Regions from separate parts of the Streptomyces sp. NPDC025273 genome, predicted to be linked through region 1. Evidence: riboswitches for the same ligand, from Rfam matches in the RefSeq annotation. Region 1 holds a riboswitch; each other region holds the start of a gene.

Region 1 (2,251 bases):
CTGATCACCGAGGTCGTGCCGGTCACCGATCTGCTCACCGTGATCACGGTCTCCGCGCTCGCCCTGGTCATCAACGGTGTCGTACGGCGCAGCAACGAGCAGTTGGCCTCGGCCAGGGTCATCGCGGAGACCGCGATGCGCGCGGTGCTCCCGACGCCGGACGACCGGATCGGCGGTCTGCTGGTCGCGGCGCGGTACGAGGCGGCGCAGGCGGACGAGTTCGTCGGCGGTGACCTGTTCGCCGTCGCGGACACCCCGCACGGGGTGCGGTTGGTCGTCGGGGACGTCCGGGGCAAGGGGCTGGACGCCGTGGAGGCGGTGGCGGTGGTGATCGGGGCCTTCCGGGAGGCGGCCGAGCAGGAGCTGTCGCTGGAGGGGGTGGCGCAGCGGCTGGAGCGGGCGCTGGCGCGGGAATCGAGCCGGCGCGGCGGGCTCGATTCCATGGAGGGGTTCGTCACCGCCGTGCTCGCCGAGATTCCGGCGGGATCGGGCACGGTGCGGATCGTGAACCGCGGTCACCCCGAGCCGATCCTGCTGCACGCGGACGGGGCGCTCGAGGTGCTGGCGCCGACCGTGCCCGCGCTGCCGATCGGGATGGACCTGGGGGTGTGGCCGGACCGCTCGGACGAGTGGGAGCTGCCGGCCGGGGCGACGCTCCTGGTCTTCACCGACGGCCTCTCCGAGGCGAGGGGCGCGGACGGGGTCTTCTACGACCCGGCTGCCCGGCTGCGCGGCCGGATCTTCCCGGGGCCCGAGGAGCTGCTCTCCGCACTCACCGACGACGTACGGCTGCACACCGGGGGCCACTCGACCGACGACATGGCGCTGCTCGCCGTGGGCCGGCCCGCGCGGGGGCAGCCGGAGCGGCGGACGACGGTGAGGATCGTGGGGCGTGGCAGTGGATGACCGTCGCGACTGTCCGTAGTCGCTGCGTGCCACTCCGCATAACATTTGACATACCGTCAGAAATTTGTGACCGGACCGGGAATACGCAACTGGCCCGTTTGCGACCGTTTCCTGCCCTGAAGTCCAGGCCGGAGTGACGAACGATCAGTCGGAACGGCTTGGAATCGGGCCCCGGTGTCTATTAACGTTCGATAACGCAGCGCGGTTGTCCCAGTCGTCGCAAGAGGCGGCACCGTGCGCGAGCGCCGAATTCCGCAAGGGAACCGGGGAACCACCTACATGGGGTGAATCGGGCACCTGTGTCTCGTGAGAGACGAAGGGGCCCGTAGGAGACCTTCCTGCTCCGAACCCGTCAGCTAACCCGGTAGGCGAGAAGGAAGGAAAGGAGTGCGCCCACGTGGCGTCCAATCAGCCTGTCCCCGAGGCCCCGGCATCCTTCAGGACCGACATCGTCGGTGGCGAGGAGAGGACCTGGGAGGAATGGAATCCCACCGAGGAGTCCATACGTCCCGTTCGCGGCAGGCACCGCGTAGCCAAGCAGCGCGGTCTCGCCCGTAGCTCCACCGTCCTCGGCGTCGGCGTCATCGCGGCCGTCGGTGCGGGTGGCATGGCCACGGCACAGAGCAAGCCGCCGGTCTCCATCTCTCTTCCCGATTCCATCGCGGACAATCTGCCTGACACCAAGTCCCTTCCCGGTGTGAGTGCTTTCATGTCCGACGACTCCGACGCGGACACCGGGACGGCCGCCGACTCCTCGCCGCTCACCACCGCCGGCATCACGGCCGCCGAGGCCGAGCAGGGCGCCACCGACGCCGGTGAGGCGCTGCGCGCCCGCATCCTCCAGCAGGCCGAGCAGCAGCAGGCCGGAGCCGATGCCGAGGCCAAGGCCGCGGAGGAGAAGGCCGCCGCCGAGCAGGCCGCGGCCCTGGCCGCCAAGCAGCAGAGCAAGGCCGAGGCAGAGGCCGCAGCCGAGAAGAAGGCGGCCGAGGAGAGGGCGGCGGCGAAGGCCGAGGCCGAGCGTCTCGCCAAGCTCGCCGCCAGCTACGCCCTCCCGACGTCCTCGTACACGATCACCACGACCTACGGCCAGGCCGGTTCGATGTGGTCCTCCGGTTACCACACCGGGCTGGACTTCGCGGCTCCGACCGGTACCCCGATCAAGGCCGTGCACAGTGGCACGGTGAAGTCGGCCGGCTGGTCCGGCTCGTACGGTTACCACACGGTCCTGGAGCTCGACGACGGCACGGAGGTCTCGTACTCCCACCAGTCCTCGATGAACGTGACCGCCGGTCAGAAGGTCAACACGGGCGACACCATCGGCCGTGTGGGCTCCACCGGGAATTCG
Region 2 (2,251 bases), on a different contig from region 1:
CGGCCGGATCGGCGCCGACCGGCACGACAGCGTGTGGCCCGCCCAGGTCCTCGGCACGTACTGCCTGGGCGGCACGCTCACCTCCAGGCTGGACCGCGTGCTGCGCGAGGAGAAGGGCTACACCTACGGGGTCCGTGCCTTCGGGCAGGTGCTGCGCTCGACCGCACCCGGATCCGCCTCCGGGGCGACCGGTGCCGCGATGCTCGCCATCAGCGGTTCCGTGGACACGGAGTCCACCGGGCCCGCGCTGGACGATCTGTGGAAGGTCCTGCGCACGCTGGCGGCCGAAGGGCTCACGGACGCCGAGCGCGAGACCGCGGTGCAGAACCTCGTGGGCGTGGCTCCGCTGAAGTTCGAGACGGCTGCCTCCGTCGCGGGCACCCTGGCCGACCAGGTCGAGCAGCACCTCCCGGACGACTACCAGGCCCAGCTGTACGCCCGCCTGGCCGAGACCGGCACGGTGGAGGCCACCGCCGCGGTGGTCAACGCCTTCCCGGTCGACCGTCTGGTCACCGTCCTCGTCGGGGACGCCGCGCAGATCGCGGAGCCTGTCAGGGCGCTGGGCATCGGAGAGGTGACGGTCGTCAACGGCTGACGTGCCCGGAGCGACGCGGACCCCGGCGAGTACGTTCTCGCCGGGGTCCTCCCATTTGTCCGTGTCAACCGCACATGCGGCTTTATGTCCTGTGGGATGTATGACAAAAGGCCTGATCCGTTTGGCGTCGGAAAGTCGTCCGGCCTAGCGTCGGCCCGGCTGTCCGTCAGACATATGCCGCGTCCGCGGCGCCGGGCAGCCATCGCCGAGTCCCCGTCAGGCGCGAGCCTGGGGAGCCGGGGACCCACGAAGTCCCTGGGGTGAATCGGACGCCTGCGCCCTCGCACGGGGCGAATGCGTCCGTAGGAGACCTTCCTGCTCCGAACCCGTCAGCTAACCCGGTAGGCGAGAAGGAAGGAAAGGATCAGCCCCTCCATGGCGTTCACCCGTGCCACCGGGAAGCACCGTGCCCCGAGCCGCCTGACGCGCAGGAGCGCCCAGGTCGCAGGCATCGCGGCTCTGGCCACCACCGGCGTCATCGGCGGTGTGTCCTCCCCGGCCCTCGCCGCGGACTCCGAGGCCCTCACCGCAGGCGGCACCGGCCTGACCCAGGCCGTCACGATCGACTCCACCCTCGCCGACCAGATCGCCGCCCAGGCGAAGGCACAGCAGCATCAGGCCGACCTCGCCGCCAAGGCCGAAGCGAAGGCGAAGGCGAAGGCCGAGGCGAAGCGCAGAGCGGAAGCCCGGGCCGAGGAAGCACGTGAGGCCGAGGCGCGCGCCGCCCGCGCAGCCGAGCGCGCCCGGCTGAACTCCTTCCACCTGCCGGTCGCCGGCTCCCAGGTGACCACCGGCTACAAGTCCGGCGGCGCCCTCTGGTCCTCCGGCAGCCACTCCGGCGTGGACTTCCGCGCCGCGTCCGGCAGTTCCGTCGTCGCGGTCGGCGCCGGCACGGTCGTCGAGGCGGGCTGGGGCGGGGCCTACGGCAACAACGTCGTGCTCCGGATGACGGACGGCACGTACACCCAGTACGGCCACCTCTCCTCGATCGGCGTCTCGGTCGGCCAGAGCGTCACCCCGGGCCAGCGGATAGGCCTCTCCGGCTCGACCGGCAACTCCACCGGACCGCACCTGCACTTCGAGGCGCGGACCACCCCGGAGTACGGCTCGGACATGGACCCCGTCGCCTACCTCCGCGCGCACGGAGTCCAGGTCTGACCTGTCGCGGGCTGTCCCGTCGACGAAGGCCCCGGCACCCTTGGGTTCAAGGGGTCCTCGCAACTCCCACAGATCGCGGGTGTTGCGAGGGCCGTTAGAACCCAAGACCCGCCGGGGCCTTCGTCGTGCCGCCGGGGAAGGTGCGCGACGAAGCTCCGCGGAAGTGCTTTCCGGGCAGAAGATATGCATGGATTCCGCTCCGGCATCGGAAATTCACGCTGATTGCAATAGAGTCACGGAACAGGCGTCGATCGGCCGCGTTTCGCGGGGATTAAGGCGGAGGTTCGGACATGCGCATTCCCGCGCATTCGGTATGCACGGCAATCCGTGACGACATCGTCTCCGGTGTCTTCGAGCGTGGCAGCCGCCTCACCGAAGAGGTGCTCGCGCGTCGCTACGGGGTCTCCCGTGTCCCGGTGCGCGAGGCGCTGCGCACCCTGGAGTCCGAGGGGTTCGTCGTCACCCGTCGGCATGCGGGGGCATGCGTCGCGGAGCCCA
Region 3 (2,251 bases), on a different contig from region 1:
CTTCACGGTGGAGCTCCGACTCGACCGGGACGTGGAGCTCTACCTCGGTGTGACGGACAGTCACCCGCGCTGGCCCCAGCGGCTGCCCGCGGCGGTACAGCAGGACAACGGCCGCGGCATGGTGATCATCCGGGCCCTGGCCAAGGAGTGCGGGGGGCGGCTCGGCGTCAGTCCCACCCCGGACGGCGGTAAGACCGTATCGATCGTCCTTCCCTGGTCCGTCCCCGCACAGACCTGACGTCCCGCCCAGACCTCGCGTCCGGTGAGGGCCCGCCTTCCGGCGCGGACCAGATCTCCTGTGCGGACCCGACCACGGCGTGCACACCCGTGGTCATTGCGCACCTGCCGCCCGGCCGAAGCCGCCGCGGAGCAGGGCCCTCGACGTGGTCGCGACAGCGGTATCGCGATCATCCCTGTGCACCACGGAGATCGTCCGCCGGAAGGCCGCGGGTTCCAGCCGGCGTACGGCGAGTGGGGCCGGGGACATCGAAGCGACCATCTCCGGCACCACCGCCACGCCGAGCCCGGCGCTGACCAGCGCGTAGCCGGGGGATTCGCACCAGGACTCGGCTGCCGGCCTCGGTGGTCGTACTGCCGGCGCTCGTCCCGTTCCCGGCCGTGGCCCTGCTGGTGGACCGTCTCGGCCGGTGGCTCCGCCGGCCGCGTACCGCCCGCGCCGTCGAGGGCGGCAGCGGCGCGGCGCTCACCGCGCTGGGGCTCGTACTGGTGACCGGGCCCTTGCTGCACTGATCCTGGTGGGTGCGGCCGTCAGCGGACCCTCCCGTACCAGACGTTCTTCGACCAGATCTTCTCCAGCCGGACCACGGCCCCGGTCTTCGGTGAGTGCCAGATCTTCCCTCCGCCGGCGTAGATGCCCACGTGGTAGACAGTGCGGCCCGCGTGGAAGAAGACCAGGTCGCCGCGTTGTCGCTGCGATCCGGTGATGTGGCGGGTCTTGTTGTACTGCTGCTGGGCCGTGCGGGGGAGTTTCTTGCCCGCCTTCTTGAACGAGTAGAGCGTCAGGCCCGAACAGTCGAACCGGTGGGGGCCTGTGGCGCCGTAGCCGTAGGGCGATCCCTTCTTCGAGGCGGCGATCTTGAGTGCCTTCGTCGAGTGGGCCGCGGCCTCGGCGTCGTTGACGAGGCCGGGGGCGAGCATGGTGGCGCCGAGGGCGACGGTGAGAACCGAGGCCGTTCCGGCCCGGGCGAGCAGAGACGGGACATGAACCTGCGCAGTCATGCGCAACCCTTCGTCAGCCGCCTGTGAAGGATGACCTGTCGGGTTCGGGCTGGCGAAGTTGCCCGGCCGCACACGGCGGCTTCACCCCGAGGGCCGTCCGGATGTCCGGTCGGCCCGATGTGCTCGGGTCCTCCACTCCTGCCGATCCACTTCTGTCGACCAGGCATCCGGACAGCGGCAGGACTCGGCGTCCGCCCGGACCGCCCCGCCGCGGTGGCGGGGGCTTGTCGTCCCAGGGATCTTTACTCACGTACGGCCGGATTTCCGAGCTGAAACGGCGTTATGTGAGAGTCGTCACGACTGATCCATTCAGGTGGACGGGATGGATCCAGGGCTTCGGCGGCGCCTGCCGACCAGCCCCGTACCAGCGGCGGAACGACATATTCCGCTCAGTGTCCGCGCGCGTCCGCAAGTTGAGCTGTCCCTCGTGCGGGGGACCGCCTACGCCGAACGAGCGAGGAAATCTGGGCGTCCCGTCGGGCGTGTCGTGAACGGGCCCGGAAGGGCCGTTGGTCCGGGGGAGTCGGGCGGGGCGCCCGTCAACTCGACCGGGCGGGGGGCATGGTGACCCGTCCCGCGCGCCGCTCCCCGTCCAGCAGCCGCAGCGCCCGCGCCAGCGTGGCCGCGTGGATCTGCGCCTCGCCCCGCTCGTGCATGACGACGAGGGCGTCGCGGAGGGAGGCCGCGCGGGAGGCCAGCGCCTGTGCGGCCCTGAGCGCCCCGTACGTGTCGCTGCCGCGGGCCGGATTGATCCGGCCGACCTGGTCGAGCACTTCCAGGTAGCAGTCGATGAACTGGGCCTCGGCGCGGGTCAGGGCGGGCAGCGGCGGGAGCTGGGGGGAATGCATCGGGATTCACCTCGCGGGGTGCGGCGGCTGGGACGGGGTGCGGTTCTCCATGACGTGGTCCACGAGTCCGTACGCCTGGGCGGCCGGGGCGTCGAGGATGGTGTCCCGCTCGATGGCGGCACTGATGTCCTGCGTACAACGCCCGGTGTGACGGGCCGGCATGG

What was found. Region 1 has a riboswitch for cyclic di-AMP ahead of AB0F38_RS28340 (M23 family metallopeptidase). Riboswitches for the same ligand answer to the same signal wherever they lie in the genome.
Region 2: linked by a shared signal. The riboswitch ahead of AB0F38_RS19840 (M23 family metallopeptidase) and the one ahead of AB0F38_RS28340 (M23 family metallopeptidase) in region 1 are both predicted to bind cyclic di-AMP.
Region 3: linked by a shared signal. The riboswitch ahead of AB0F38_RS22605 (C40 family peptidase) and the one ahead of AB0F38_RS28340 (M23 family metallopeptidase) in region 1 are both predicted to bind cyclic di-AMP.

The regions. Positions count from the first base shown of each region.
Region 1 covers NZ_JBEZYP010000023.1:67,821-70,071, forward strand. The annotation lists gene AB0F38_RS28335 (PP2C family protein-serine/threonine phosphatase) at 1-906, shown strand, start outside; cyclic di-AMP (ydaO/yuaA leader) riboswitch at 1,140-1,292, shown strand; gene AB0F38_RS28340 (M23 family metallopeptidase) at 1,304-2,251, shown strand, end outside.
Region 2 covers NZ_JBEZYP010000011.1:159,692-161,942, reverse strand. The annotation lists gene AB0F38_RS19845 (pitrilysin family protein) at 1-595, shown strand, start outside; cyclic di-AMP (ydaO/yuaA leader) riboswitch at 789-957, shown strand; gene AB0F38_RS19840 (M23 family metallopeptidase) at 971-1,753, shown strand; gene AB0F38_RS19835 (GntR family transcriptional regulator) at 2,044-2,251, shown strand, end outside.
Region 3 covers NZ_JBEZYP010000014.1:93,682-95,932, reverse strand. The annotation lists gene AB0F38_RS22620 (ATP-binding protein) at 1-238, shown strand, start outside; partial or broken gene AB0F38_RS22615 (LysR substrate-binding domain-containing protein) at 332-559, opposite strand; partial or broken gene AB0F38_RS22610 (LysE family translocator) at 562-750, shown strand; gene AB0F38_RS22605 (C40 family peptidase) at 769-1,239, opposite strand; cyclic di-AMP (ydaO/yuaA leader) riboswitch at 1,243-1,415, opposite strand; gene AB0F38_RS22600 (hypothetical protein) at 1,779-2,087, opposite strand; partial or broken gene AB0F38_RS22595 (ATP-dependent Clp protease proteolytic subunit) at 2,094-2,251, opposite strand, start outside.